DNA from 2 places in the Citrobacter sp. VF227 genome. Region 2 is predicted to be linked to the other one. Evidence: predicted binding sites of a transcription regulator. Region 2 holds the regulator's gene; the other holds the start of a gene.
The links. Region 2 encodes LexA, which represses DNA repair genes until DNA is damaged. Its sites were predicted from a motif close to TNCTGTATGTACATACAGNA; they were not measured.

Region 1 (15,315 bases), on a different contig from region 2:
TCATGAATCAAGCAACAAACCCTTATGTCATGCTGCATGACGAGAAACGCTGTATTGGTTGTCAGGCGTGTACGGTCGCTTGCAAAGTACTCAATGACGTACCGGAAGGATATAGCCGCTTACAGGTGCAGATCCGTTCACCCGAACATGAACCTGAGGTCCTGTCCCACTTCCAGTTTGTTCGTGTTTCTTGCCAGCATTGTGAAGATGCTCCGTGCGTCAGCGTCTGTCCGACCGGAGCTTCATTTCGTGATGAAAATGGCATAGTGCAAGTGGATAAGTCTCGCTGTATTGGCTGCGACTACTGTGTTGCCGCTTGTCCGTTCCATGTTCGTTACCTTAACCCGCAAACAGGGATTGCCGACAAATGTAACTTCTGCGCAGATACTCGCCTGGAAAGTGGTCAGTCACCTGCCTGCGTTTCTGTTTGTCCGACGGATGCGCTGAAGTTTGGCCGTCGCGATGACCCGGAAATTCAGCACTGGATAAATCAAAAAGAGGTTTATCGCCAGCAGGATACGCGTAGTGGCCCGGTAAGTGTCTATCGGCGTAAAGAGATCCATCAGGAGGGTAATGTATGAATTCTATCTGGGGAGCAGAGCTTCACTATACGCCGGACTACTGGCCGCTGTGGCTTATTTACGCAGGCGTAGTTATTGTGTTGATGATTGCAGGTCTGGTCACGCACGCGCTGTTACGTCGAATGTTGGCACCCAAAACGGCAACTGGAGAAGAACATCGGGACTATCTCTATTCGCTGGCGGTCCGCCGTTGGCACTGGGGCAACGCGCTGCTCTTTATCCTGCTTCTGCTGAGCGGTATGTTTGGCCACTTCTCTGTCGGACCGGTGGCATTGATGGTGCAGGTACATACCTGGTGTGGCTTTGCATTGCTGGCATTCTGGATTGGCTTTGTGTTAATAAACGCAACCAGCGGCAACGGTTGTCATTATCGCGTGAAGTTTAACGGGTTGATATCACGCTGCCTGTTGCAAACACGCTTTTATCTGTATGGCATCATGAAAGGTGAACCGCATCCGTTTGCCGCAACGGCAGAGGATAAATTCAACCCGCTGCAGCAGTTGGCCTACCTGGCCATCATGTACGCGCTGGTTCCGCTGCTGATTATTACCGGGTTGTTATGCCTCTACCCGCAGGTGATCGGGGCGGGGCCGGTGATGCTGGTGCTGCATATGGCGTTAGCAATTGTGGGCTTATTGTTCATCTGCGCGCATATTTATCTGTGTACGTTGGGTGACACGCCAGGGCAAATTTTCCGCAGTATGATCGATGGCTATCATCGTCATCGCAGTCATCACGCAGAGACCGCGCCGCGTAAAGGCTCGTTCTAACTGATATATATCTCTGAAATCCTTTCCTGATAGCAAGAAAATGTGCCTTATGTCACATTTTCTTGCAATTTATCCAAGTTTGTTCGACAGAACTTCCGTAAAAAGAACGGCTATTTTTCCATTTCCTGAGGACATGCTGTTGAAACGCCGTTTGTTTGTTGCCGCTTCACTCTTTGCGATGAGTTTTTCGCCCGCGTACGCGACCGGGGCCGTGAGCTTTTCACCACAGCCTCCTGCAATTAATGCCGGAGCGTGGGTATTAATGGATTACACCACGGGCCAAATTCTGACAGCCGGTAATGAACACCAGCAGCGAAATCCTGCCAGTCTGACTAAGCTGATGACCGGCTATGTTGTTGATCGCGCCATCGACAGCAAGCGTATTAGTCCGACAGATATTGTGACCGTCGGGCGCGATGCCTGGGCAAAGGATAATCCGGTATTTGTGGGTTCATCTTTGATGTTCCTGAAAGCGGGGGATCGCGTTTCGGTACGTGACCTTAGCCGGGGGTTAATTGTAGATTCTGGAAATGATGCCTGTGTAGCACTGGCGGATTACATCGCCGGGGGACAGCCACAGTTTGTCGCGATGATGAACAATTATGCGCAAAAGCTTAACCTGCAGGACACCCATTTTGAAACGGTACATGGTCTGGATGCACCGGGTCAGCATAGCTCGGCGTACGACCTGGCCGTGCTGTCACGCGCCATCATCCACGGGGAACCAGATTTCTACCATATGTACAGTGAGAAAAGCCTTACCTGGAATGGAATCACGCAGCAAAACCGTAACGGCTTGTTGTGGGATAAAACCATGAACGTTGATGGACTGAAGACAGGGCATACGTCCGGCGCCGGATTTAATCTGATTGCTTCCGCCGTTGATGGGCAGCGCCGCTTGATTGCGGTAGTGATGGGCGCGGAAAGTGCAAAAGGGCGCGAAGACCAGGCGCGTAGACTGCTGCAATGGGGGCAACACAACTTCGATACGGTACAGGTATTACGCAGTGGTAAGCAGGTTGGTACTGAGCGGATCTGGTATGGCGATAAAGAAAAGATCAGCCTTGGTACCGAGCAGGATTTCTGGATGGCCCTACCCAAAGCAGAAGTCCCTAATATCAAAGCAAAATATGTTCTTGATAAGAAAGAACTGGTCGCTCCAATCGCTGCGCATCAACGTGTGGGTGAAATTGAACTCTACGATCGGGATAAGCTGGTGGCGCATTGGCCTCTGGTGACGCTGGAGTCCGTTAACGAAGGCGGCGTTTTCTCGCGTCTGAGCGATTATTTCCATCATAAGGCGTAGTTTTTCCTGATGCGTCAGACTGGCAAGAGTGCGAATCTGCTCACATAATAATCACTATTTGCTTGTGGCCGACATACCTAAAAAATATACTGTATATAAACACAGTGTAACGGTGGAGGTTGTATGGAGTACGAGATAAAGCAGGTCGAAAAACGCATGATTGCCGGTTTTCATATGGTTGGACCGTGGGAACAAACAGTTAAACAAGGCTTTGAGCAGTTAATGAAGTGGGTCGAGGGTAAACAGATTGTTCCGTTGGAGTGGATTGCCGTGTATTACGACAACCCTGATGTTGTTCCAGCTGAAAAACTGCGCTGCGATACCGTCGTTTCTGTACCTGAAGGTTTTGTAATTCCAGAAAACAGCGAAGGCGTGATCCTCACCGAACTGGCTGGGGGCGACTACGCTGTTGCCGTAGCGCGCGTCCAAAATCACGATTTTGCGACGCCGTGGTACCAGTTCTTTGAGCGTTTAATGCAGGATACGACTTATTTGATAGCCGCTAAACCTTGTTTTGAAGTTTATTTGAACAATGGTATGGAGGACGGTTACTGGGATATTGAAATGTACGTCCCAGTCCAGTCGAAATAGCTGTATTTAGTGTAAATCAGGATGATGTTATTACTAAAAAAACAGGTACAATTCGCTTCTTTGCTATTCCCTGACGGAGTGCATGAGTGCGTGCAGATAAGTCACTGAGTCCTTTTGAAATTCGTTTGTATCGTCATTATCGTGTGGTGCACGGTATTCGCATTGCGTTGGCGTTTCTCCTTACTTTTCTGTTGGTTCGCCTGTTGAACATTCCTGAAGGTACATGGCCTCTGATCACGCTGGTGGTGATTATGGGGCCAATTTCTTTTTGGGGTAACGTCGTTCCCAGGGCTTTTGAGCGTATAGGCGGAACGATCCTCGGGTCGGTGCTTGGGTTGGTGGCTCTGCGTCTGGAACTCTTCTCGCTTCCGCTTATGTTGATATGGTGCGCGGTGGCGATGTTTCTCTGCGGCTGGCTGGCACTGGGTAAAAGGCCGTATCAGGCGCTGCTGATTGGCATAACGCTTGCTGTCGTAGTAGGCGCGCCCGCCGGGGATATGAATACGGCGTTCTGGCGCGGTGGCGACGTGATTCTGGGATCGTTTCTGGCGATGCTGTTTACCGGTATCTGGCCGCAAAGGGCATTTATCCACTGGCGTATCCAACTGGCACATTGTGTAACGGGGTACAATCGGGTGTATCAGGCCGCGCTCTCCCCTAATCTGCTTGAGCAGCCAAGGCTGGAGAAGCATTTACAGCAGCTATTGACCGACGTGGTCAAAATGCGTGGGCTCATCGTTCCTGCCAGTAAAGAAACCCGCATTCAAAAATCCATCTTTGAGGCTATTCAGACCGTTAATCGCAACCTCGTTTGCATGCTTGAGTTGCAAATCAATGCGCTTTGGGCCAGTCGAACCAGCCACTTTGTCATGTTAAACGCGCATACTCTGCGAGAAACTCAGCTCAGGACGCAACAGGCGCTACTGACGATAACTCACGCTTTGTATGAAGGTAATCCGCAACCGGTGCTTGCTAACACAGAAAAGCTCAATGACACCGTGGCTGAACTGCGCCAGCTGATTGCCGAGCATAAAGGCGATAATGTCGCAGAAACGCCCATCCACGGCTACGTTTGGTTGAACATGGAAATGGCGCGACAACTGGAGTTACTCTCTCATTTAATTTGCCGCGCGTTGCGCAAATAAAGAGCAGATGAGGGGATCGGTTCTACTGCTGCTTCGATTCAGCAAAGATAAGAGGTATGATACTGAAAAGGCTAAAACCATTGGTAACTGTAATGGCGTTACCCTCGATAATTCAGGTTTCAACCAGGCATTGTCGATGCAGATGCAACTTGAAGTATGGCGGGCATGAAAGTAATGTTGACCCACTTTAGCCGTTGTTTTAACGAATCCGAATCTCACATTATCAGGGGTGTAAAAATGGAAACTACCAAGCCTTCTTTCCAGGACGTGCTGGAATTTGTTCGTCTGTTCCGTCGTAAAAACAAACTGCAACGTGAAATCCAGGACGTTGAGAAAAAGATCCGTGACAACCAGAAACGCGTCCTGCTGTTGGACAACCTGAGCGACTACATCAAGCCTGGTATGAGCGTGGAAGCTATTCAGGGCATTATCGCCAGTATGAAAAGCGATTATGAAGATCGTGTTGATGACTACATCATCAAAAATGCCGAGATCTCTAAAGAGCGTCGCGATATCTCTAAAAAGCTGAAAGCTATGGGTGAAGTGAAAAACACCGAAGCGAAAGCCGAGTAACGATTTTAAGCTTGTCCGGGTCGCTGCGGTGCGGCGACCCTTATTGCAGTTCGACCCCGCCAGTTACCATTCGCAACAAATGCTGTTGCGGCCAGTGAACCGTTAGCTTTTTCTGCGCCAGCATCCACTTAATGTAATCCACGTCATGGCGCGTTCTGTCCAGCATCAGCCCGACCACACTGCCGCTGTGCGCGACGTTGACACCGTATAAATCACATTCTTCAACCAGCGCTAATAGTGAATCAAAATCCGGTTTCGGCAACAGCAACTGGCTGGCGATTGCGCTAAGGGTAGCGGCTTCACCCAACCGGTAAGGATTTTGACTGACACAGGCTTCCTGTACTTTATCCCATGCCCGCCTGAGGGCCGCTGCTCCCGCCTGCAAGCCGGAATGCCGCGGAATACGGTGATAATCCGCGGTACGTAATGTTTCCGGACTTTCGAGAACCAGCAGATCAAGCTGAGGCTGTGATTCACAGCCAATTTGCGTGGAAGCGTCGTTATGGTCGAAAAGGGTTAGCTTACGAAAAACGGTGCTGTCGGTTGGCTCCAGCGAAACGCACAGCTGCGCCAGTGTTTGTTCGTTTAGCTGATGGCCCAGATAATGCGCCGTGGCGATAGCCGTGGCGGCAATATCCGCAGTACTGCTGGCCATCCCTTTAGCGACAGGAATGGTTGACTGAACATCAATACGGATATCCTGACTCATATGCGCCGGGTATTGCCAGTACTGCAACAACCTGTCAACCATCGCCCGGGAAAGTGGGCGTTCATCTGTCAGCGGTGAACCTGAACTGACCTCAACGGTGCTATACCATTCGACCGGGCAGGAGACCAGTTTCTCACTGCCCAGAATCCAGCCCTGGATTAGTTCTCCGCACGATGCGGGACATTGCGCAACAGCCACGTCTTCACCTTTATGATCGGTAATCCTCGGCGCATAGTGTCATGGCGATCGTGCTATTACCATGATTTGCCGCAATTTGCCGCGTCGCAATATTAAGCGGGAATGCCCAAGGTCACAGTTTCTGAAATCGCTAAACGCATCACGTCTTGCGCTATCATCAGCTCTTCGTTGGTATTAATTACCGCCACTTTAACCAGCGCATTTTCCGTTTGAATAAAGGTGGCGTTACGCTGATTTTTTTCTTCATCAACGGCCAGACCTAAGAAATTCAGGTTGTGACAAATTGCAGCGCGCGCCCGCGCTGAGTTCTCGCCAATTCCTCCGGTGAAGACCAACGCATCCAGCCCGCCCATCTGCATAATATAGCTGCCGATAGTGGCGCGAATCCGCTCGGCAAAAAGTGTTAACGCCAGTGCTGCCTGGTGATTGCCCGTATCTGCGGCATGTTCAACGTCACGGTAGTCGGGTGAAACACCAGAAACGCCGAGCAATCCAGACTCATTGTTAAGCAATTGGTTGAGCTGCTGCGGTGTTTTACCTTCACGCAGGGCAATCCACGGCAAAATGGATGGATCAATATCACCACTTCGCGTGCCCATCATGACACCAGACTGCGGCGTAAAGCCCATTGAGGTATTAACCGATTGCCCGCCTTTAATAGCGCAGATGCTGCTGCCGTTGCCAAGATGACAACAAACAACGCGCAAGGCGCTGAGCGGTACCCCCAGCTTTTCAGCAAGCTGAGCGCTGACGTATTTGTGACTGGTACCATGAAAACCATAACGTCGAATACCCAACTCAGCGTAGTAGCGCCAGGGCAGGGGATAGATGAAAGAGGGTTCATCAAGAGTCTGATGAAAAGCGGTGTCAAAAACGGCAACGGCCGGTGTGTTTGGCAGTAGCTGGCGAAATACTGCAATCCCCAACGCATTCACCGGATTATGCAGTGGTGCCAGTTCCGCAAGGCGTTCGATTTCCTTCAGCGTTTCATCGGTTACCCGCGCCGAATCTTTAAAAGATTCTCCGCCGTGCGCAACGCGATGACCAACGCCGTCGATCTCATCGAGGCTGCTGATTATATTGTGGCTGATAAGGTTTTCCAGTAGCAGCATTACAGCTTCACGATGATCGGCAACGGGCAATGTCTCCTGCCATTTTTGCGCTGGTGTTTTTAAGGTGATCTGCGCATCTGACATCCCAATTCGCTCAATAAGCCCCTGGCAGATCATTTCACCCTGCGGCATCGCCAGTAACTGAAACTTAAGTGAGGAGCTGCCCGCGTTAATGGCCATTATTTTGTGAGACATGACGGTTCCTTTGCATTCAGAAAAATGAACATCTCATTGACCCCGGTGTTCTCCAGTGCGCTGGTGACGAAAACTTTTTGCGCGCCAGCCTGAACCAGCCAACTCTCCACGAGAGAAATACGCTGTGGGCTGGCTAAATCGGCTTTGGTGACGAGGCCGATAACGGGTCGGTTCATTGGCCCCGTAAAACCTGGAGAAAAAGGTGACCACGGCGCGTCAGCATTGAGAACAAGCGCGATGATGTCTGCTTCACAGGCGCTGGCCAGCAGCGCGCTATACAGGCAGCGGTTTTCGAGATATTCACCTGGTGTGTCTATTGTTGTGGGAGACCAGACTATGGCCTGGGTCTTCTGATAGTGAAGCACCTCTCCCCGCATGCACTGCGTGAGTGATGTTTTACCGCATTGACTGGGACCAATTAGCATTATGCGTTTCATGAGTTACGTCCGGGTGATGGGACACGCGGTAAAACGCATCATTTCACCCAGCGTGCGGGTTACCTGCTTCAGCGCATACTCAACGGCGGAAACATCGCCCGTCAGTACCACTGCGCCAGTAAAACGGTCGAGAAAACCAATCTCTACCGCCCCGGACTTTGTGGCGATATCACAGGCGATAATGGAGGCTTCGCTAGGGGTAATCGTCAGAATACCGATGGCGGAGACTGAATCCTGTAGTCCCAGTTTCTTGAACAAATCCTTACCAGGATTGGCGATGAGATGCGCCAACGTGACCTGCTTGCCAGGAACATATTCCTGAATCATACGATCCGTGGTGGGTTGTCTTTCCATTATCCTTCCACCATTTGTCGCCACATGCTTTCATGTGGGCGAGGGATGACCGAGCGGTAAACCAGCAGACCTTTTTCACCCGCGCTTTCACTGGCAACCGTCACTGCGTTATTCACATCAGACACGTCGCCTGCGACAACCATGTAGCACTTGCCGCCAATACCAAATGCCATATGAACACGTACCAGCGTGACGTTGGAGGCTTTAACCGCACGGTCGGCGGCGCAGATGCAGGCCGCAACGCTCCATGTTTCAACAATGCCTACGGCCTGGCGCTTATCCACGCTGTTTAATCCACTAATCGCAGGAAGTACGCTGGGGTGAATGTTAGGCAGTACCAGACTGTCAACGAGCATATCACCAGCAAGAGAAGTGCCAGTGGCTATCGCCTGCTGAACTGCACCTACGTCACCCCCGAGCATGAGCAGAAATTTTCCCGGACAGATGGTTTTGCTTACCAGCAAATTCACATTCGCGCTTTTTAACATGGCATCACCAGCTTCCATTCCTTTGGCAATGCTGGTGAGTTCTAAAATCCCTATAGCCTGAGACATGATTAACCTCTTATGACCGTGATGGATTGTTCAGTAATTTCGCTGACAATACCGTCAATACTGGCGTGGACAGGCGCGCCTAATGCACCGGACGGCACATCGGCCACGCATTGACCGCGAACAACGCGTTCGCCTTGCTGTACACATGGAATGGCGCTGGCACCAATATGCTGGCGCAGCAACAGCGTCGTTTTATCTGTGGGAAAATCAGTTTCAGCCAGTGGTGCATCCTGATACCAGTCGCTAAGGCCCAACTTAGCCACAAGGCGTTTAACCGGGATCAGCCGGTACTTCGCCATTTCATCCTCAGGATTTAGCGGTCCTTCATAACGATGGTTGAGCGCCCGTAGCTCGCGTTTAAGCATGCGGTTGATTCGCATCGGCGAAATTCCAACCGGACAGGCGACGCTTTCACATACATTGCATTCTGAGCAGGTCAGCGCCGTGAGCAGCAACTGCGGTGTGGCTGCCTGCTGATAATTAACTGCGCGAACCAGCAGGTGAGGTGACAACTCATGGCCAATCAAGTGCCTTGGGCACAAATCCGTACACAAACGGCACTGTTCGCAAACGGTTTTTGCGACGGAAAGCACGGTACGTTCATCCTGCATCCGCCGCTGAATCAACGCATGAGATTTTGGCAAAACCAGCAGGCCCCCGGTGGTCTTGCTGACAGGGGTATCCAGAGAGGTAATCAGGCCGCCCATCATCGGACCACCGTTAATAAAGCCGGGGTCGTCGACGGTTGAACCACCGGCCAGTGCCAGAACGTCACGTAAAGACATGCCGACTGGGACGGTGAGAGTGATTGGTCTGGCGACCGCGCCGTTAACGGTCAGAGTACGACGGGTAACGGGGTATTGCTGCTCCACCGCTCTGGCGATGTTGAGCACGGTCTGGACGTTATTGACCACCACGCCGACGCTGACCGGCAACGCGGCAGGTGGAACTCTCCGACCTGTTGCCATCCAGATGGTCAGAACCTCGTCACCTGCCGGGTAGACATCAGGCAAAATATGTAAGCGGATGCTGGCAGGCAGAAGGGGCGTTAACGCATTGATAGCCTTCTGGTATTTCTCTTTGAGCGCAATAATACCGCCACTGGCGCCGGTAGCCGTCATGGCATATTGAACGCCGCGGATAAGCCGCTCAGCCTGGACGGCCATCAATTGCTGGTCAACTTTCAGCATCGGCTCACATTCTGCTGCATTGACCAGAAAAGTATCGACCTGCGCCTGTAATTTTACGTGAGCAGGAAAGCCCGCGCCTCCAGCCCCGACAACACCCGCTGCGCGAACTCGTTCGCGAATTGTCTGTGCATCATAAAGCGTGGACTCTGCCGTCATGGCTGTCTTCATAATAATTCCTCAAGCAGTTCCTGCATGGCATTAGCGTCAGCAACACGAGGATTGGTTTGCAGCGTGACGTCAGCCAGCGCGGCCTGAACCATCGACGGTATACGTTGTGACCAGATTTGCTTTCCGTCTTTAAGCGCGTCATTCAATGAAGGTAACGCACACTGTTTTTTGAGTAGCTCGATATGATGAATCAGTGCGTTCAGTGCCGCCGTATCGTTCGCGTTATTCGGGCATAAGTGGCAGGCTTTAGCGAAACGGGCATAGCGCTTTGCGGCCCGGGGATCGCGTGCATTAAAATGAATGACATGGGTCAGCAGCAGCGCATTGGCGAGTCCGTGGGGCAGATGAAACTGGCCGCCCAACTGATGGGCAATCGCATGATTGATACCCAGTCCAGCCTGACTAAATGCCATTCCCGCGAGTGTTGACGCGTTATGCATTTTTCCTCTGGTTGCCAGGCAGTCACCTTTGCTGACGGCGACAGGCAGGTACTGGAAGACGATTTGTGCCGCTTTCTCAGCCAGCGCGTCGGTAAAGTCGCTGGCCTTCGTGGATACGTAAGCTTCCAGCGCGTGTGTTAACACGTCCATGCCGGTATTCGCGGTGATGGCTGGCGGTACGCTGACGACCAGCGTCGGATCGAGGATGGCCATGTCCGGGTAAAGCGCATTATTGAATAATGGATACTTAATGCCTTTGTCCGGATCGCTAATCACGCAGGCGCTGGTCACCTCCGATCCCGTGCCGCTGGTGGTAGGGATTGCGACACAGGTTTCAATTTCGATACCGAACTGTCGGCTGAACCAGACGATGGCTTTTGCGGCATCAAGAGCTGAGCCTCCACCAAAACCAATCACCACGTCCGGTCGCAGGGACTGCATTTGCGCAATCCCTTGCACTACCGTGCTAATGGTGGGATCGGGAGTGATATCGCTGAAAATGCTGATGCGGTTATCCGCTGGCAGAGCGTCGCGCAGCTTTTCAATCAGGGGAGAACGCGCGAGAAAACCATCGCAAATAATCCAGATATGCTTATTTGTAAAGCGCTTGAGCACATCCAGACTTCCCTGGCCGCTGTACAATCGAGTTTGCAGTGAAAAGCGTTTCATAACGGCTCCATTAGCGAATAGAAAAACCGTTTGTTAGCACGCAACGACGAGAGCGTGCGAAGGTGCGCGCAGATGTCGTTCCTTCACCGGTTGGGGTCGCGATGGTGAAGGTGGTAAAGCCTTCTCCACCCACGCCAATCCCGGCGTAAGAAGGACCATTTTTCACAAAAATGGAGGTCTGAAGCGTGCGCGCGGCAAGATTCAAACGGGACACATTTTGTGAGTGCATAATGGCGGTGTGATGCAGTCCCTCTTCAACCTTCAGGGCCAACGTTAACGCACTGTCAAAATCGCTCACCGTAACGACGGGGAGCATTGGCATCAGTTGCTCGCTGGTAACCCACGGGTCGTCAGCCTTGACGATACCTATCAATAATCGCGGTGCTTTTGCAGGAACCGGTATTCCAGCGGCTTCCAGTAAACTTGCTGGGCTTTTCCCGACCAGTTTTTTATTGGCCATGCCTTCTGGCAGACAAGCTGTGCGCAGTTTGTCTACCTCTTCGCTATTGAGAAGCATCGCGCCAAATGACTGCATTTGTTGAACCAGGCGTTCGGCAACGGCATCAACAACGATCAGGCTCTTCTCAGCAATGCAGGGGAGATTGTAATCAAAGGATGCGCCGTTGATGATATCTTCCGCCGCCTTAACCAGGTCGGCTGTTTCATCAACAATGCAGGGCGGATTGCCTGCGCCTGCGCCAATGACTTTTTTCCCGCTTTTCATGCCCATAGCAACAATGCCAGGGCCACCGGTAATCGCCAGAACTGCGATTTTAGGGTGCGCCATCATTTGCTGGGTAGCTTCAAAAGTGGGTTCTGTGACCGTGACGACAAGATTCCGGATCCCACAGCAGCGGAAGGCAATATCTTCAATCATGGCAATTAGCTTCAGTGAAACCGCTTTAGCACCCGGATGCGGGCTAAAATAAACGCTGTTTCCCGCAGCCAGCATACTGATGCTGTTGTTAATAATGGTTTCTGTCGGGTTAGTACTTGGGGCAACGGAGCCAATCACGCCAAACGGTGAATACTCAAATAACACCATGCCGCCGTCGCCAGTTAGCGCCGTGGTAGTGAGATCTTCGATACCCGGGGTGTTGTCCAGCGCAGCTTTGTTTTTGAGGAATTTATCCTCTTTGTTACCCATTCCGGTTTCGGCAGCACTCTCGGCAGCCAGTGAAGCCAGGTGAGGCGTCAGTTCTTCTCGCAGGGCATTAATGATGGCGCTGCGGGTTTTCAATGGACATTGCTGATAACGCAGAAAAGCCTGATGCGCGGCATCAATCGCTTCGTCAACGGAAGGGAAAATTCCATTACCCTTAACTTCTGCTTTTGCCGGGGCGAGTTGTTCACTCAAAATGTTACGAATAAGCGTTTCAAGTTCTGAAGTATTCATTGATGTGTTCTCACGTTAATCGCCGCAATGGCCGTTTCTGCAATATCCATATCCTGCTCAACGCTTCCCCCGCTGATGCCAAGACCCCCAAGGAGTAAACCCTCGCGCCATAACGCGTACCCGCCACCGAAAGTGACGACTTTTCCCTGCATATGGCTTTCCAGACCGTAAAGCGCAGCGCCCGGCTGCACTGCTGATGTCAGCTCGTGCGTGGCGGTTTTCATCGCCACGGCGGTCCAGGCTTTTTTCGGTGCCAGTTCGCTACTGACGAGCAATGCGTCAGGCATGCGCCAGGTCACCGTTTGAGTTCCGTTCGCATCAACAATGCAAATGACGACAGGAACCTGAATTTCTTCTGCTCTCGCCACCGCAGCGCGAGTCAGTTGGTGGAGCTCCTGAAAAGACAGTGACATAGTCGGCTCCCTGTTGTCTGAACGACGGATGGCTGCAAGATAGCGCTCCGACACTTTCTGAATAATGTCGTTTTGATGGGCGTCGTGATCTTCTGCTCGTGCGAGCGCATATAAGCAGTCAGACAGGCGATTGATATAACGCATCAGCACGTGTCTGACGGAGATCCCAGTGGAGAGTTCGACCAGTCTCCGCTCTGCGCGACGAGCCAGCGTGCGGGCAAAGTGCAGACGGCTGGCGGCCTCACTACGGCCAGGTAAAATAAAGCTGCGTAGGGGCGGTACTCTCCCCATTGCGGTATCAATGGCGGTTTCCAGCGCCGCAATTTCTTCTGAGCTGATGTAGCGCTGTTCTGGCGTTGGCTGTTCGCTCTCGCTTGCCAGTTCGGCGCTAAACCAGAAAAGCTGCAGTTGAATATTTTCAAGTAACTGGCGGTGCTGCGGGTTTTTCGCCGCGCAAACGCACAGGCTGAGTGCCGCATTAAGTTCATCCAGCGTACCGTAAGCCTCGACGCGCGGATGCGTTTTACTCACGCGTTGTCCGGTAAAGAGAGCTGTTGTGCCGGCATCGCCAGTGCGGGTATAAATCGCCATAGTTCCTCCTAACGAGAAAGCGTGTCGACAATGCCGACGATAGCCAGATCGATGGCCTCATTAGGGCCGGTAAAAACGTGTCTGGCGCTGGAGCCGCTGCTGAGTAACACCAGTTCTCCAGTTCCTGCGCCGACAGAATCAACGGCGACTTCATCTCCACTCACAGGGGATGCGGGAAGCTCTCCGTCAGCACTCACCCGACGTACCAGCAACAGTTTTTTTCCCACCAGTGATGGAGATTTTTGCGTGGAAACCACAACGCCTGTAACCCGGGCCAGATGCATAGCTCACTCCTGCTTAATTAATTGGACTTTTCGCGTACCGACCGCTTCCTGAGCCAGAGCCGTCACGACACATCGACGGCGTAGTACCAGTACGCCACCCTTCAATTGGGCGACGTCGGCGTAGCTGAGAAGCTTTTCAGGATGCAACACGATGATTCGCCCCAGCTCGTCACTGAACTCCAGTGGCAGACGCGCGAGCTTTTTCACGGGGATTGCGGGTAACAACCGGTGTTGCAACGAAATTTTCACGCGGACTCCGCATGCCAGTGCTTCGTGGATCGTTACCACCGACATGTTGGCTGGGCAGCCATCGGCAATTTGCTCCAGTAAGGGCAGGTCGGCCTGCAGGAGATGGAGCGACGAGTATTGGCAGCATAATGTCCGTGGATCGATTTCCCGTAACTGCGCGACGCTAAGGGAGATCGTGCTTTCCGCGCGTTTTTTTAATCGGGAAACAACCTCCTCGATAATGCGTTGCAGCAGTTCGTTGTTCATCGTGAGGTCACCAGTGTGGCAAATGCCTGTGGATTATCAGCGCCTGCGGCATTGGCTTCGTCTGTATCGATATGCATCTCAAGGCGCATATCCGGCGAAACACGTACGGCGACGTTATCGAAAATCAGTCGACGTTCGTCGCCATTAATGGCAACAGAAACTTTATCTCCATGGGTAACTCGCAGTATCAGGGCATCGAGCGGCGACATATGGATATGCCGTTGGGCGACGATCACCCCGGATGCGATATCCAGCTCAGCAAATGGACTAACAAGGCGAATGCCTGGCGTGCCTTCGATATTGCCCGACATTCGCAGTGGGGCAGCAATTCCCAACGTGCGAGCGTCGGTACGAGAAATTTCGACCTGACTTTTGCTGCGCAGTGGGCCGAGTAAGCGCACATTTTTTAACTGACCTTTTGGTCCAACTAACGTGACAGTCTGCTCTGCCGCATATTGTCCTGGTTGCAACAGCCCCTTTTTCTCGCTAATGGGCTGATTAGGAAACAAGCGGCCATAATCTTCAGCGCAAAGATGAATGTGACGATTAGAGATCCCCAGCGGAATAGGGCGCTCGCGCATTTCATCCAGGACTTTAGTGACCGTTGTCTCCAGTTGCTGTTTATCCATTACGCTTCACCTCGTTTACCTGAGTGCAGACAAAGAGTGCGCGGCTCGCCCTTTTGACGATGGCAGGCAGGGTCAAGACACAGATTGCAGCTAATCAACTCTGCTTCTTGCGGCGTTTCAGGCTCTGCATGATCCACAAACATCTCTTCCTGCGGTACAACTGGTGTGGGCTCCGGCGCTGGTTCAGATTGCGGAGTGACGCTATGTGGCAGAATACCTTCCCCGGGTCTGGATATGACTTTGTGAGCCACCAGCCCGTCACGTTGCTCAGCGAAACTGACCCCGGTGGAAATGGCCGCCTGAACGGAGGCCACATCCCCGATTATCTTGATCACCGTCCAGCCTGAGCCGTTGGTTTTTTCGAGGCCCACCAGCGTGATGGAGGCGGCTTTCGCCATGACGTCCGCGCAACTGATGGCTAATGCCAGACCACTAACTTCAAGTAATCCCAGTGATTGCTTCACGCTGTGCTCCTTGGTTGCTACGACTTATGCAGATTTAGGTAAAATGGCTTC
Region 2 (15,315 bases):
TTCTACCGCGCGAGCGATCGCTTTTGACGCCAGCAGCTTATTAAACAGATCCTGGCGGGCAGGGAGGCGAGGGCCAACCGCGGCCAGACGCTGGCGAGCAAAATGCATACGCGCCACGCGTGCCAGTTTCTGAGCGATTATCTTATCCGTACCGTGTTCATCCGCCATACGACGCAGGGAGACTGATGGGGAGAAACGGACAAAACTGTCGCGACCCAGCCAGGACACAGCAAAGAATTTCTGTACGCCGTTCAGCATGCGCAGCGGCGGATTGACTTCGCCTTTTTCGCGTCCTGGCGCACGGCCAAACATCACCGAAACCGGCACCATCTGCACATCCAGGTCTGGATTGCTGCGATGCAGGTCGAGATAGTTATGGAACAGCTTGATGGACTCTTCTTTCGGCGTGTAATAGGTGAACACGCGCGGGCCGCCGTGAATAAACACGTAGCGCGGCAGCAGAGTCCCGTCTATCTCCAGCGGTTCCAGGGGATCGGGGAGATCGTGCACCAGACATTGGGCACGCAGCGTCAGCAAGTCTGCTTTTGAATTGTACGGTAGGACGTACATAATGGGACGAGACGTATCGAGTCCCAATTCCGGGGCAGGTTCTGCCGGAATAGACTTGCTTTTTACCAGGATGCTTAATGGTAAATTCAGTAATTTGTAGTAAATTCGTGGCCAGCCGGACATAAACGATGTAAAGCCTCTGGTTAATAATGCAAATGCGCTGCAAGGATATCAGAAAGTTTAGTGAATTTCTGTGGTATCCCGTCATACTTCGCGCTGCTTTGCCACCCCCTGAAACAAACGGGGTAACGTTACAATGACATTGACGCTAATAATGTAAAAAGGTTCTTTTTGATGGCCAATAATACCACTGGATTCACCCGAATTATCAAAGCTGCAGGCTATTCCTGGAAAGGTTTTCGCGCCGCATGGATCAATGAGGCGGCATTCCGCCAGGAAAGCGTTGCCGTACTGCTGGGCGTAGCTATCGCCTGCTGGCTGGACGTCGATGCGATTACCCGCGTGCTGTTAATTGGTTCCGTGATGCTGGTGATGATCGTTGAAATCCTCAACAGTGCGATTGAGGCGGTGGTTGATCGCATAGGCTCTGAGTATCACGAACTTTCCGGCCGGGCGAAAGATATGGGTTCTGCGGCGGTGTTGTTGTCTATTTTCGTTGCTCTGATCACCTGGGGCATTCTGTTGTGGTCGCATTTGCGATAAGGATTCCACATCTTCATAAATCTCCTGCTTTTTGTGCAGTTTGCGGTTCCAAAATCACCTTTAGCTGTATATACTCACAGCATAACTGTATATACACCCAGGGGGCGGAATGAAAGCGTTAACGGCCAGGCAGCAAGAGGTGTTTGATCTCATTAGAGATCACATCAGCCAGACAGGTATGCCACCGACGCGTGCGGAGATCGCGCAGCGTTTGGGGTTCCGTTCCCCAAACGCTGCTGAAGAACATCTGAAAGCGCTGGCGCGTAAAGGTGTGCTGGAAATTGTCTCCGGTGCATCGCGTGGTATTCGACTGCTGCAGGAAGAAGAAGAAGGATTACCGCTTGTCGGTCGTGTGGCGGCAGGCGAGCCACTTCTGGCGCAGCAGCACATCGAAGGCCACTACCAGGTCGATCCCTCATTGTTCAAACCGAACGCCGATTTTCTGCTGCGGGTTAGCGGTATGTCGATGAAAGATATCGGTATTATGGACGGCGATTTGCTGGCGGTGCATAAAACTCAGGACGTGCGTAACGGACAGGTTGTTGTTGCCCGTATCGACGACGAAGTCACGGTTAAGCGCCTGAAAAAGCAGGGCAACAAGGTTGAACTTCTGCCAGAAAACAGTGAATTTAAACCTATCGTTGTCGATCTGCGCGAGCAAAACTTCACCATTGAAGGGCTGGCGGTAGGCGTCATTCGTAACGGTGAATGGCTGTAATCATGTATTAATACTGTGGCGCATTCTGCGCCACAGCTAGTTTTCACTTCTTTTCATCAGGCTTTCCTGTATGCCTTTCTTTACCGCCTCTGATAAAGCGCTCTGGCACCTCGCCTTACCGATGATCTTCTCCAATATCACCGTTCCCTTGCTGGGGCTGGTGGATACTGCTGTGATTGGTCATCTGGACAGCCCGGTCTATCTTGGCGGCGTTGCTGTCGGGGCCACGGCGACCAGTTTTCTCTTTATGCTGCTTCTTTTTTTGCGCATGAGTACCACCGGTCTTACCGCGCAGGCATTTGGTGCGAAAAATCCACAGGCGCTGGCGCGCGCGCTGGTACAGCCGCTGATGCTGGCACTGGGCGCAGGGGTACTTATCGCGCTGTTTCGCACGCCGATTATCGATTTAGCGCTGCATATTGTCGGGGGAAGTGAACCTGTACTTGAACAAGCCCGGCGTTTCCTTGAAATCCGCTGGCTCAGCGCGCCAGCCTCGCTGGCGAATCTGGTGCTGCTCGGCTGGTTGCTGGGCGTGCAGTATGCGCGAGCGCCGGTTATCCTGCTGATTGTCGGCAATATTCTCAACATTGCGCTCGATTTATGGCTGGTGATGGGTCTGCATATGAACGTGCAGGGTGCGGCACTGGCAACGGTGATTGCTGAATATGCCACACTGCTTATCGGTCTGATGATGGTGCGCAAAGTCCTGCATATGCGCGGAATATCGCTGGCAATGTTGAAACAGGCGTGGCGGGGCAACTTCCGTCGTTTGTTGGCACTCAACCGTGACATCATGCTGCGTTCGCTGCTGTTGCAGCTCTGCTTTGGGGCCATTACGGTGCTGGGGGCGCGTCTGGGAGGCGATATCATTGCGGTTAATGCCGTACTGATGACTTTGCTGACGTTTACCGCTTATGCACTGGACGGATTTGCCTATGCCGTGGAAGCGCATTCGGGCCAGGCCTATGGGGCGCGGGACGGCAGCCAGTTGCTGGATGTCTGGCGAGCAGCGTGTCGACAGTCAGGAATTGTGGCAATCCTTTTTTCGCTGATCTATGCCTTGTTTGGCGAGCAGATTGTGGCGCTGCTGACCTCACTGTCGCAAATCCAACTTTTGGCCGATCGCTATCTTTTCTGGCAGGTGGTTTTACCGCTGGTGGGCGTGTGGTGTTATCTGCTTGACGGTATGTTTATTGGCGCAACGCGGGCTGCAGAAATGCGTAACAGTATGGCCGTTGCCGCAGTGGGATTCGCCTTAACGCTGCTGGCTTTGCCGTGGCTCGGAAATCATGGTTTGTGGCTGGCGTTAACTGTTTTCCTCGCGCTGCGCGGGCTGTCGTTGGCCTTTATCTGGCGGCGTCACTGGCGTAATGGAACCTGGTTTGCCTGATCAGAATGGTTAAAAATTCCGAATAGTAAATAAAACCCAGAATCACTGACTACACTTATTCTCACGTCCAGAGAAAACAGCATGTGTCTGGACATGGCACTCTCGCTATTCACAACCTAACGATGAGGACTTGATGATGAATAAAGACGAAGTCGGCGGCAACTGGAAGCAGTTTAAAGGTAAAGTGAAAGAGCAATGGGGCAAACTGACCGATGATGATATGACGGTCATTGAAGGTAAACGTGACCAACTGGTTGGTAAAGTCCAGGAGCGTTACGGTTACGCCAAAGATCAGGCGGAAAAAGAAGTTAACGATTGGGAAAAACGTAATGATTACCGCTGGTAATTGACCCTTCCCTCCTGAGAGTACAAGGATGTACGCTCTCCCACCTGACTAACGCCCAACTTTCTTCTTCACCTGAATTGTGTGGTCATGCTGGCAGTCGCCTGGATGACGGCATGACTCAACTTCCACACAGGCCGGACACAGCCCGTGGGCTTCAATAACATTATGTCGCAGAGCAAAGCCCATTTTGGCCGCCAGCGTATGCATGATGTCTTCCACACCTTCTGCGCACTCTTCTTTTACCACGCCACAGCGGTCGCAAATGAACATCGCAGAACTGTGCGTTGGCTGATCGAACAGATGACAAAGGACATAGCTGTTGGTGGATTCCACCTTATGCACAAACCCTTGTTCAAGCAGAAAATCGAGCGCGCGATACACGGTTGGTGGTTTGGCCTGCGGCTCGGTTTCCCGCAACAGGTCGAGCAGGTCGTAAGCGCTGATGGCGCCTTCCTGCAGGCTCATCAGTCGCAGCACTTCGAGGCGTTGTGGCGTAAGCCGCACGTTGCGTTGCGCACAGAGTTTTTCAGCTTGAGCCAATAACTCTTGCGTAGTGGTTTTGTCCATTTGGCGCCTCGATTTGCGTGGAAGGTTAATCCCTTACTTTAACATGTTCTGCTTAAAACGCCGAGATCCGCCGCGATGTGCTATACCTGAGCCATCGCAATACTGGAAAATAAACATGAAAAGACCCGATTGTATTCGTCACTGGCGTGAAGTTGAGGGGGCCGATGATTCCACCTACCCAGACAGCGATGAGCTGTTTGCCATAGGAGCGCCGCTTGCCCGCAAATTGGGGTTAGGACGACTCGGCATTCATCATGAACGCCTGCCGCCAGGTCGGCGCACGTCTTACCCGCATGCTGAAAGTGATGAAGAAGAGTTTATCTATGTGCTGGAAGGATATCCTGAGGCCTGGATTAACGGTTATTTATGGAAGCTGGAGCCCGGCGACAGCGTTGGTTTTCCTGCAGGAACCGGGGTGTGTCACACCTTTATCAATAACACCAGTGAAGAGGTGCGCCTGCTGGTCGTGGGTGAGGCGAACAAAAAATACAATCGCATTTATTATCCGCTTAATCCGGTCTATGCCGCCACGCGAGAGGATCGCTGGGTTGACCATCCGCCGCAGTTTTTTGGATCTCACGACGGAAAACCGGGGCGTAAGTAGCGTTGGTCGGCACCAGAGATGGAGAACTGTGAGGATGTGGCTCACTATCGTAACGGTCTATGCTATAGTAGCGCCCCTTTTTTAACCGGATGCTTGAATATTCGCCATGCTGCCTGAATCTCAGTCTACCGCTTTTCCCGCTCATCGTTTTTCTATCGCGCCGATGCTCGACTGGACGGACAGGCACTGCCGCTACTTTTTGCGCTTACTGTCCAGCCAGACGCTCCTCTATACGGAGATGGTAACTACCGGTGCGATCATTCATGGCAAAGGCGATTATCTGGCGTATAGCGAAGAAGAACATCCGGTCGCATTGCAACTGGGTGGGAGCGATCCGGCTGCACTGGCGCAGTGCGCAAAGCTCGCTGAACAGCGGGGGTATGATGAAATTAACCTCAACGTGGGCTGCCCTTCCGATCGTGTTCAAAATGGGATGTTTGGCGCTTGTCTGATGGGAAATGCGCAACTGGTCGCTGATTGCGTCAAAGCGATGCGTGATGTGGTGTCGATACCGGTCACGGTGAAAACCCGTATTGGCATTGATGATCAGGACAGCTACGAATTTCTGTGCGATTTCATCAACACGGTCTCGGGTAACGGCGAATGTGAGATGTTTATCATCCATGCCCGCAAGGCCTGGCTGTCTGGGTTAAGTCCGAAAGAAAACCGCGAAATTCCACCGCTGGATTATGACCGCGTTTATCAGCTAAAGCGCGATTTCCCGCATCTGACGATGTCGATCAATGGCGGCATTAAATCGTTGGCAGAAGCGAAAATCCATTTGCAGCATATGGATGGCGTAATGGTGGGGCGCGAAGCTTATCAAAACCCAGGTATTCTGGCCTCCGTTGACCGCGAGATTTTTGCCGCTACTACTCAGGATGCCGATCCGGTCGCCGTGGTGCGTGCCATGTATCCCTATATTGAGCGTGAACTGAGTAAAGGTACGTATCTTGGACATGTGACGCGTCATATGCTGGGGCTGTTCCAGGGGATTGCTGGGGCCCGTCAGTGGCGTCGTTATCTGAGCGAAAATGCGCATAAAGCCGGGGCAGATATTAACGTTCTGGAACACGCCTTGCAGCTGGTCGCTGACAAGCGTTAATTTTTCACCAAAAGTTAGTGAATTTCACCACGCCCAGCGCTTTGTCGCGGGGCGTTTGCTTTATAAATCAATATAATAATTTTGGCATGTTTCTTGTAATGCAGTGGAGAGTATTTAATTTCGGGAGAGAGCTATGCTGGAACTACTTTTTGTGATTGGGTTTTTTATCATGCTGATGGTCACCGGCGTATCTTTGCTGGGGGTATTGGCCGCATTAGTGGTCGCCACTGCAGTGATGTTTTTGGGCGGACTATTTGCCTTGATGATAAAACTTTTACCCTGGCTGCTACTGGCCGTTGCTGTGGTGTGGATTATCAAGGCGATAAAAGCGCCAAAAGTCCCACAGTATCAGCGTAATAACCGCCGATTTTACTAAGGTATTGAGCGGTACGTCACAACCTGTAACATTGCCTTTAGAACCAAATAGGAATTGATTATCAAATCTGTCACTATTGCCAGGTTAACGAATTCATCGAGCTGTACCCTACATACAGCCGAACTAAAAAAAGAAAGGGCTTCCCACGGGAAGCCCTAATTCTTTATTCCCCCGTCATAATTCAAACCGCAGGTGTGTTGGCTGCTTTCATTCACCCCAGTCACTTACTCCAGTAAGCTCCTGGGGATTCATTCAATTGCCGCGTTACTCAGCTTAAAGCCTAGCCCCTTCAGGGTCAGCGCAAGCACTGCTCAAAAACGCCTAATCATTTTTATCCTGCTGTTTGAATTGTTTAGGGGAAGTCGGAGCATTATGGGATGAGTAAACTCGAGCCCTGCGTGGCCCGGCTTTCCAGTACTTCATGGGCTCGTTGCGCGTCACTTAGCGCAAATTTCTGACCCGGCGCGACATCCACTTTGATCACCCCGCTGGCAATCAGCGAGAACAGCTCATTGCTGGCTTCGGTTAATTCATGGTGGTTGGTGATGTAACCCTGGAGCGAAGGGCGGGTCACGTACAGCGAACCTTTCTGATTCAGAATGCCTAAGTTAACGCCAGTCACCGGTCCGGAGGCGTTACCAAAGCTGACCATCAGCCCTCGACGCTGTAAACAATCCAATGAGGCTTCCCAGGTATCTTTTCCCACTGAGTCATAGACCACCCGCACTTTTTTACCGCCGGTTACCTCTTTCACTCGCTCAACAATGCTCTCTTCACGATAGTTAATGACCTGCCATGCACCGGCCTGCAGCGCAATTTGCGCTTTTTGCGCATTGCCGACGGTACCAATCAGCTTCGCACCCAATGCTTTTGCCCACTGGCAGGCAATCATCCCGACGCCGCCCGCAGCCGCATGGAACAAAAATGGTTCATCAGGCTGAATTTCATAGGTTTTACGCAACAGATAAAAAACAGTTAACCCTTTCAGGAATGAGGCTGCAGCTTGTTCAAATGAGATAGCGTTGGGCAGGATGGCGGCTTTATCGGCCGGAACGTTATGTACTGAGCTGTAAGCGCCAAGCGCAGACTGGGCGTAAACCACGCGATCGCCTGCTTTAATGTGCGTTACTTTACTCCCCACTTTGCTGACTATGCCCGCGGCTTCGGTTCCCAGGCCGCTGGGCAGAGAAGGCGGCGGATAAAGACCACTACGGATGTATGTGTCGATATAGTTGATCCCAATCGCTTTGTTCTCGACCTGGATTTCGTTCTCCGCCGGATCTGCAGGCGTAAACTCGACGACCTGAAGCACTTCAGGACCACCATGCTTGTGAAATTCAATACGCGTTGCCATGCTTCCTCCAAAAGAAATGTGGTAATCTTTCGACCCAATCATTATCTCGGTAACTCCATTCACTATGGCAGGAAATAAACCCTTCAACAAACAACAGACTGATGCTCGTGAGCGCGATCCCCAGGTCGCCGGGCTGAAAGTACCGCCGCACTCGATTGAAGCGGAACAGTCGGTGTTGGGCGGTTTAATGCTGGATAACGAACGCTGGGACGATGTGGCCGAGCGTGTGGTGGCGGAAGATTTTTATACCCGACCGCACCGGCACATCTTCACCGAAATGCATCGACTGCAGGAGATGGGAAAACCCATCGACCTGATCACGCTCGCAGAATCGTTGGAGGTTCAGGGACAACTGGACAGCGTCGGCGGCTTTGCTTACCTGGCTGAGTTATCTAAAAATACCCCAAGTGCGGCGAACATTAGTGCTTATGCGGATATCGTCCGTGAACGTGCTGTTGTTCGTGACATGATTTCGGTTGCGCACGAAATCGCGGAAGCCGGGTTTGATCCGCAAGGCCGTTCCAGTGAAGATCTGCTGGACCTCGCGGAATCACGCGTTTTTAAAATCGCTGAAAGTCGGGCCAACAAAGACGAAGGCCCGAAAAACATCACCGATGTGCTCGACGCAACCGTCGCGCGTATCGAGCAGCTGTTCCAGCAGCCGCACGATGGCGTCACCGGGGTGAACACCGGCTATGACGACCTCAACAAAAAGACGGCGGGTTTGCAGCCGTCAGACTTGATTATCGTCGCCGCGCGTCCGTCGATGGGTAAGACGACATTTGCAATGAACCTCGTCGAAAATGCGGCAATGCTGCAGGATAAGCCGGTTCTTATCTTTAGTCTTGAAATGCCCTCGGAACAGATCATGATGCGTTCCCTGGCTTCGCTTTCACGCGTAGACCAAACCAAAATCCGTACCGGTCAACTGGATGATGAAGACTGGGCGCGAATTTCCGGAACAATGGGTATTTTGCTGGAGAAACGAAACATCTATATTGATGATTCTTCCGGCCTGACGCCAACGGAAGTGCGCTCGCGTGCTCGTCGTATCGCCCGTGAACACGGCGGTATCGGCCTGATCATGATCGACTACCTGCAACTGATGCGCGTGCCGTCGCTCTCCGATAACCGTACGCTGGAAATTGCTGAAATTTCCCGCTCGCTGAAGGCGTTAGCAAAAGAACTGCATGTGCCGGTGGTGGCGCTGTCGCAGCTTAACCGCTCACTGGAACAACGCGCCGACAAACGTCCGGTTAACTCGGATCTGCGTGAATCCGGCTCCATCGAACAGGATGCCGACTTAATCATGTTTATCTATCGTGATGAGGTTTATCACGAAAATAGTGACTTAAAAGGCATCGCCGAAATTATTATTGGTAAGCAGCGTAACGGTCCGATTGGCACGGTGCGCCTGACGTTTAACGGACAGTGGTCCCGCTTCGACAACTATGCTGGCCCCCAATATGATGATGAGTAATTTCTAAGGAACACAAATGCAAGCGGCAACTGTAGTGATTAACCGCCGCGCTCTGCGACACAACCTGCAACGTCTGCGTGAACTGGCTCCTGCCAGCAAACTGGTTGCGGTCGTGAAAGCGAACGCTTACGGCCATGGTCTGTTAGAGACCGCGCGAACGCTCCCCGATGCGGACGCTTTTGGTGTCGCTCGTCTTGAAGAAGCCCTGCGGTTGCGAGCGGGAGGGATCACGCAGCCCATTCTGCTGCTGGAGGGATTTTTTGATGCCTCCGATCTGCCGACGATCTCCGCGCAGCGTCTGCATACTGCCGTCCACAACCAGGAGCAACTTGAAGCCCTGGAAGCCGCAGAATTGGCTGAACCGGTCACCGTCTGGATGAAGCTCGACACGGGAATGCACCGCCTGGGCGTTCGTCCTGAGAAGGCTGAGGCGTTTTATCAGCGCTTGACCCAATGTGAAAACGTGCGTCAACCGGTTAATATCGTCAGCCACTTTGCGCGCGCAGACGAACCTGAATGCGGCGCGACCGAAAAACAGCTCGATATCTTCAATAGCTTTTGCGAGGGCAAACCTGGGCAACGTTCAATTGCCGCGTCGGGGGGAATTTTGCTGTGGCCCCAGTCCCACTTCGACTGGGCGCGTCCGGGGCTGATTCTGTATGGTGTATCGCCGCTGGAAAACCACTCTATCGGCGCCGATTTTGGCTGCCAGCCAGTGATGTCGTTGACCTCCAGCCTGATTGCGGTGCGTGAACACAAGGCGGGCGAACCGGTTGGCTATGGTGGAACCTGGCAGAGTGAGCGCGATACACGTCTGGGCGTGGTGGCGATGGGCTATGGCGACGGTTATCCGCGTGCAGCGCCGTCAGGGACACCGGTGCTGGTTAATGGCCGTGAAGTGCCGATCGTCGGTCGTGTCGCGATGGATATGATCTGCGTCGATTTAGGCCCCGAGGCGCAGGACAAAGCTGGCGATTCGGTGATCCTGTGGGGTGAAGGCCTGCCCGTTGAACGCATTGCTGAAATGACGAAAGTAAGTGCTTACGAACTTATTACGCGCCTGACTTCGCGCGTGGCGATGAAGTATATCGATTAATTAAGCGCATGATATGCCGGATAAGGCGGTTACGCCGCTATCCGGCAATATTCCTCTCAACATCCTCTCGATCTTCTCCTGCTTCCGGTTTATTGTGTTCTTACCCTCTGCCTGTAAACCTGGAGAACCACACGTGTTTCAAAAAGTTGACGCCTACGCTGGCGACCCGATTTTATCGCTTATGGAGCGGTTCAAAGAAGATTCACGTAGCGACAAAGTGAACCTCAGCATTGGCCTGTATTACAACGAAGACGGGATTATTCCTCAGCTTAAAGCGGTCGCGGAAGCGGAAGCCCGACTCAATGCCAAACCGCATGGCGCTTCGCTGTACCTGCCGATGGAAGGTCTGAACGCTTATCGTCATACCATTGCACCACTGCTGTTTGGCGCAGATCATCCGGTTCTCCAGCAGCAGCGCGTCGCAACCATTCAGACGCTGGGCGGCTCCGGCGCGCTAAAGGTTGGCGCAGACTTCCTGAAGCGCTATTTCCCTGATTCTGGCGTGTGGGTTAGCGATCCGACCTGGGAAAACCACATCGCGATTTTTGAAGGTGCTGGATTCAATGTAAGTACTTACCCCTGGTATGACAACACGACCAATGGCGTGCGTTTCAACGACCTGCTGGCAGCGCTGAATACCTTACCCGCGCGTAGCATCGTGCTACTGCATCCGTGCTGCCATAACCCGACAGGGGCGGATTTAACTCCAACGCAGTGGGATGGCGTCATTGAGATCCTGAAAGCACGTGATCTCATCCCATTCCTGGATATTGCTTACCAGGGCTTCGGCGGTGGAATGGAAGATGATGCCTACGCGATCCGCGCCATTGCCAGCGCCGGATTGCCTGCCCTGGTCAGCAATTCATTCTCGAAGATCTTTTCCTTGTACGGTGAACGCGTCGGTGGGCTGTCAGTGGTGTGTGAAGACGCCGATGCCGCCAGCCGCGTTCTGGGGCAGCTAAAAGCGACGGTGCGCCGGAACTACTCCAGTCCGCCAAATTTTGGTGCGCAGGTGGTTGCTGCGGTGTTGGGGGATGACACGCTGAAAGCCAGCTGGCTGGCGGAAGTCGAAGAGATGCGTACCCGTATTCTGGCGATGCGCCAGGAGCTGGTTAACGTATTGAATGCGGAGATCCCGGGCCGTAACTTTGATTACCTGCTGCAACAGCGCGGTATGTTCAGTTATACCGGGCTCAGCGCCGCTCAGGTCGATCGCCTACGCGATGAGTTTGGGGTATACCTGATAGCCAGCGGTCGTATGTGCGTGGCCGGGTTGAATCACAGTAATGTGCAGCGCGTGGCGAAGGCATTTGCCGCCGTCATGTAACCGGGTGTACAGGCCTGATACGCGTCGCGAGATCAGGCCTGTTTTCCAATGTGATCATGCTCCTTTTCCTGGACAAAACCAGAGAAAATCCTTCCTTTCCCTTCCCCCAAGGGGTAATGTCAGATAGTTTTTTGACCAGTTGTTAATAAAAAAATGATAACTAACTGACTACTTAGGGAAAAATATGCGCAAGTTTACCCTGGCACTAAGTGCCGTTTGTTTATTGTTCACGTTAAATCAGCCCGTTCAGGCGTTAGTTTCCTCTCCCTCTCAGCTTAACCCCGGCACCAACGTTGCAAAACTCGCTGAGCAGGCTCCCATTCATTGGGTCTCCGTGGCACAAATCGAAAACAGTTTGACCGGGCGCCCGCCGATGGCCGTCGGGTTTGATATTGATGACACCGTCCTCTTTTCCAGCCCGGGCTTCTGGCGCGGTAAAAAAACGTATTCCCCGGACAGTGAGGATTACCTGAAGAATCCGGCCTTCTGGGAAAAAATGAACAATGGCTGGGATGAATTTAGTATTCCAAAAGAAGTGGCGCGTCAGTTGATTGATATGCATGTGCGTCGTGGCGACCGCATCTTTTTCGTGACCGGGCGTAGTCAGACCAAGACCGAAACGGTATCGAAAACGCTGGCCGATAACTTTCACATTCCGGCCGGTAATATGAATCCGGTCATTTTTGCCGGTGATAAACCCGGTCAGAACACTAAAACACAGTGGCTGCAGGATAAAAGCATCCGCATGTTCTACGGTGACTCCGACAATGACATCACCGCCGCTCGCGACGTGGGTATTCGCGGTATTCGTATTTTGCGCGCCTCTAACTCCACTTATAAACCGCTGCCGCAGGCTGGCGCGTTTGGTGAAGAGGTGATCGTCAACTCGGAGTATTGAGAAGACGGAATGCTGATTTTTTAAACAAATTTACGCTACTGGCTTTTACCTTTTGCGGACTTGCTGCACACTGAATAAAGATGTTCTCATTAGGCAATATGCTGGTAAGGGGAATAAAGATGACGAATTCGGAGTTGCTGCAATACTGCATGGCAAAAACGGGTGCGGAGCAGAGCGTGCACAGTGACTGGAAAGCCACGCAAATCAAAGTTGAAGATGTACTCTTTGCAATGGTCAAAGAGGTCGAAGGTCGCCCGGCGGTTTCTCTGAAAACCAGCCCTGAACTCGCAGAATTGCTGCGTCAGCAACATAAAGACGTGCGTCCCAGCCGTCATCTCAATAAAGCGCACTGGAGCACGGTGTATCTTGATGGCTCGCTGCCAGATTCACAGATCTACTATCTGGTAGATGCCTCCTGGCAACAGGCTGTAAATACGCTGCCGGAAGATAAACGTAAGTTGCTGGTGCAATAATTTACCGCTTCCTGTTGCGCCAGGAAGCGGTACGGGGATACTTACAACAGCGGTTTGAGGAAACGAGCCGTGTGTGAGGCTTCACATTCAGCGACCGTCTCCGGTGTGCCGGAGACTAAAATTTCCCCGCCGCCGCTGCCGCCTTCCGGACCGAGATCGACAATCCAGTCTGCGGTTTTAATCACGTCCAGATTGTGCTCAATCACCACGATGGTGTTGCCCTGATCCCGAAGCTGATGCAGCACGTCCAGCAGTTGCTGAATATCCGCAAAATGCAGGCCAGTGGTTGGCTCATCGAGAATATACAGCGTCTGTCCGGTACCGCGTTTGGACAACTCACGCGCCAGCTTCACGCGCTGCGCTTCACCGCCCGAGAGCGTGGTGGCAGACTGGCCGAGGCGGATGTACGTCAGACCAACGTCCATCAGCGTTTGCAGCTTACGCGCCAGCGCCGGAACGGCATCGAAGAACTCACGTGCTTCTTCAATCGTCATATCCAGCACTTCGTGGATAGTCTTGCCCTTGTACTTAATCTCCAGCGTTTCGCGGTTATAGCGCTTACCTTTGCACTGATCGCACGGCACGTAGATATCTGGCAGGAAGTGCATTTCCACTTTGATCACGCCATCGCCCTGACAGGCTTCGCAGCGTCCACCGCGGACGTTAAAGCTGAAACGACCCGGCGTGTAACCGCGTGCACGGGACTCCGGCACGCCGGCAAACAGTTCGCGCACTGGCGTAAATACCCCGGTGTAGGTTGCCGGGTTAGATCGCGGGGTACGGCCAATTGGGCTTTGGTCAATATCGATGACTTTGTCGAAATGTTCCAGACCCTGAACATCGCGATACGGCGCAGGTTCCGCCAGCGTCGCACCGTTCAGCGCCGTCTGCGCAATGGGGAACAGCGTATCGTTGATCAGCGTCGATTTACCTGAGCCGGAAACCCCGGTAATGCAGGTAAATAAACCAACCGGCAGCGTCAGGGTGACATCTTTCAGGTTGTTACCGCGTGCGCCGGTGAGCTTCAGCACTTTTTCCGGATCAGCTGCCACGCGCTGTTTCGGTACTTCAATTTTGCGCTTACCGCTCATGTACTGGCCGGTCAGCGACTCAGGCACCGCCATAATATCTTTTAGCGTTCCTTCGGCAACCACCTGGCCGCCGTGAACGCCCGCGCCGGGACCGATGTCGATAACGTGGTCAGCGGCGCGAATCGCATCTTCATCGTGTTCGACCACAATCACGGTATTACCCAGGTTACGCAGATGGATAAGCGTACCCAGCAGTCGTTCATTATCGCGCTGATGCAGACCAATAGACGGCTCATCCAGCACGTACATTACGCCGACCAGTCCTGCGCCGATCTGACTTGCCAGACGAATACGCTGGGCTTCGCCGCCGGAGAGCGTTTCGGCTGAACGCGACAGCGTCAGATAGTTGAGGCCGACGTTGACCAGGAACTTCAGACGATCGCCAATCTCTTTAAGGATTTTCTCTGCAATCTTCGCCCGCTGACCTGCAAGTTTCAGGTTGTTGAAGAAATCCATCGCATGACCGATGCTCATGTCGGAAATCGCGGGCAGTGGCGTATTTTCGACAAATACGTGGCGGGCTTCCCGGCGTAAACGCGTCCCTTCACAGCTGGCGCACGGCCGGTTACTGATGAATTTGGCTAATTCTTCGCGTACCGCGCTGGATTCCGTCTCTTTATAACGGCGCTCCATATTGTGTAATACGCCTTCGAACGGGTGACGACGTACGGACGTATCGCCGCGATCGTTCATGTATTTGAATTCGATATTTTCTTTACCCGAACCATACAGCACCACTTTATGCACAGCAGGGTTCAGGCTGGCCCATGGGGCTTCGACGTCGAACTTATAGTGCTCCGCCAGCGACTTAAGCATCTGGAAGTAATAGAAGTTACGACGATCCCAACCGCGGATGGCGCCACCGGCCAGCGACAGTTCCGGGTTTTGGATCACCCGGTCAGGATCGAAATACTGCTGCACGCCGAGACCGTCACAGGTTGGGCACGCACCCGCCGGGTTGTTGAACGAGAACAGGCGGGGTTCCAGTTCGCGCATACTGTAGCCGCAAATCGGGCAGGCAAAGTTGGCGGAGAACAGTAGCTCTTCCGCTTTCGGGTCGTCCATATCGGCGACCACCGCCGTACCACCGGACAGTTCCAGCGCGGTTTCAAAGGATTCAGCCAGTCGCTGAGTGAGGTCATCGCGGACTTTAAAGCGGTCAATCACCACTTCAATGGTGTGTTTCTTTTGCAGCTCCAGCTTGGGCGGATCGGAAAGGTCACACACTTCGCCGTCGATACGGGCGCGGATATAGCC

Region 1: the regulator LexA is predicted to act here: its motif matches at 2,745-2,764, upstream of sbmC (DNA gyrase inhibitor SbmC).

What each region holds. Positions count from the first base shown of each region.
Region 1 is NZ_JBRFVF010000001.1:941,221-956,535, reverse strand. It holds gene phsB (thiosulfate reductase electron transport protein PhsB) at 3-581, shown strand; gene phsC (thiosulfate reductase cytochrome B subunit) at 578-1,351, shown strand; gene dacD (serine-type D-Ala-D-Ala carboxypeptidase DacD) at 1,485-2,657, shown strand; gene sbmC (DNA gyrase inhibitor SbmC) at 2,781-3,248, shown strand; gene ACU8YC_RS04835 (FUSC family protein) at 3,335-4,393, shown strand; gene ACU8YC_RS04830 (DUF496 family protein) at 4,631-4,966, shown strand; gene ACU8YC_RS04825 (L-threonine kinase) at 5,007-5,873, opposite strand; gene ACU8YC_RS04820 (acetate/propionate family kinase) at 5,966-7,180, opposite strand; gene pduV (propanediol utilization protein PduV) at 7,165-7,617, opposite strand; gene pduU (propanediol utilization microcompartment protein PduU) at 7,621-7,971, opposite strand; gene pduT (propanediol utilization microcompartment protein PduT) at 7,971-8,525, opposite strand; gene pduS (cobalamin reductase PduS) at 8,528-9,883, opposite strand; gene ACU8YC_RS04795 (1-propanol dehydrogenase PduQ) at 9,880-10,992, opposite strand; gene pduP (CoA-acylating propionaldehyde dehydrogenase PduP) at 11,003-12,388, opposite strand; gene pduO (two-domain cob(I)yrinic acid a,c-diamide adenosyltransferase PduO) at 12,385-13,392, opposite strand; gene ACU8YC_RS04780 (EutN/CcmL family microcompartment protein) at 13,401-13,676, opposite strand; gene pduM (microcompartment protein PduM) at 13,680-14,171, opposite strand; gene ACU8YC_RS04770 (phosphate propanoyltransferase) at 14,168-14,800, opposite strand; gene ACU8YC_RS04765 (BMC domain-containing protein) at 14,800-15,264, opposite strand; gene pduJ (propanediol utilization microcompartment protein PduJ) at 15,289-15,315, opposite strand, start outside.
Region 2 is NZ_JBRFVF010000009.1:46,934-62,248, forward strand. It holds gene plsB (glycerol-3-phosphate 1-O-acyltransferase PlsB) at 1-693, opposite strand, end outside; gene ACU8YC_RS20765 (diacylglycerol kinase) at 865-1,233, shown strand; gene lexA (transcriptional repressor LexA) at 1,343-1,951, shown strand; gene dinF (MATE family efflux transporter DinF) at 2,022-3,341, shown strand; gene ACU8YC_RS20780 (CsbD family protein) at 3,478-3,687, shown strand; gene zur (zinc uptake transcriptional repressor Zur) at 3,736-4,254, opposite strand; gene ACU8YC_RS20790 (cupin domain-containing protein) at 4,370-4,858, shown strand; gene dusA (tRNA dihydrouridine(20/20a) synthase DusA) at 4,965-5,963, shown strand; gene pspG (envelope stress response protein PspG) at 6,097-6,339, shown strand; gene ACU8YC_RS20805 (quinone oxidoreductase) at 6,710-7,693, opposite strand; gene dnaB (replicative DNA helicase) at 7,758-9,173, shown strand; gene alr (alanine racemase) at 9,190-10,269, shown strand; gene tyrB (aromatic amino acid transaminase) at 10,403-11,596, shown strand; gene aphA (acid phosphatase AphA) at 11,781-12,494, shown strand; gene ACU8YC_RS20830 (MmcQ/YjbR family DNA-binding protein) at 12,614-12,967, shown strand; gene uvrA (excinuclease ABC subunit UvrA) at 13,009-15,315, opposite strand, start outside.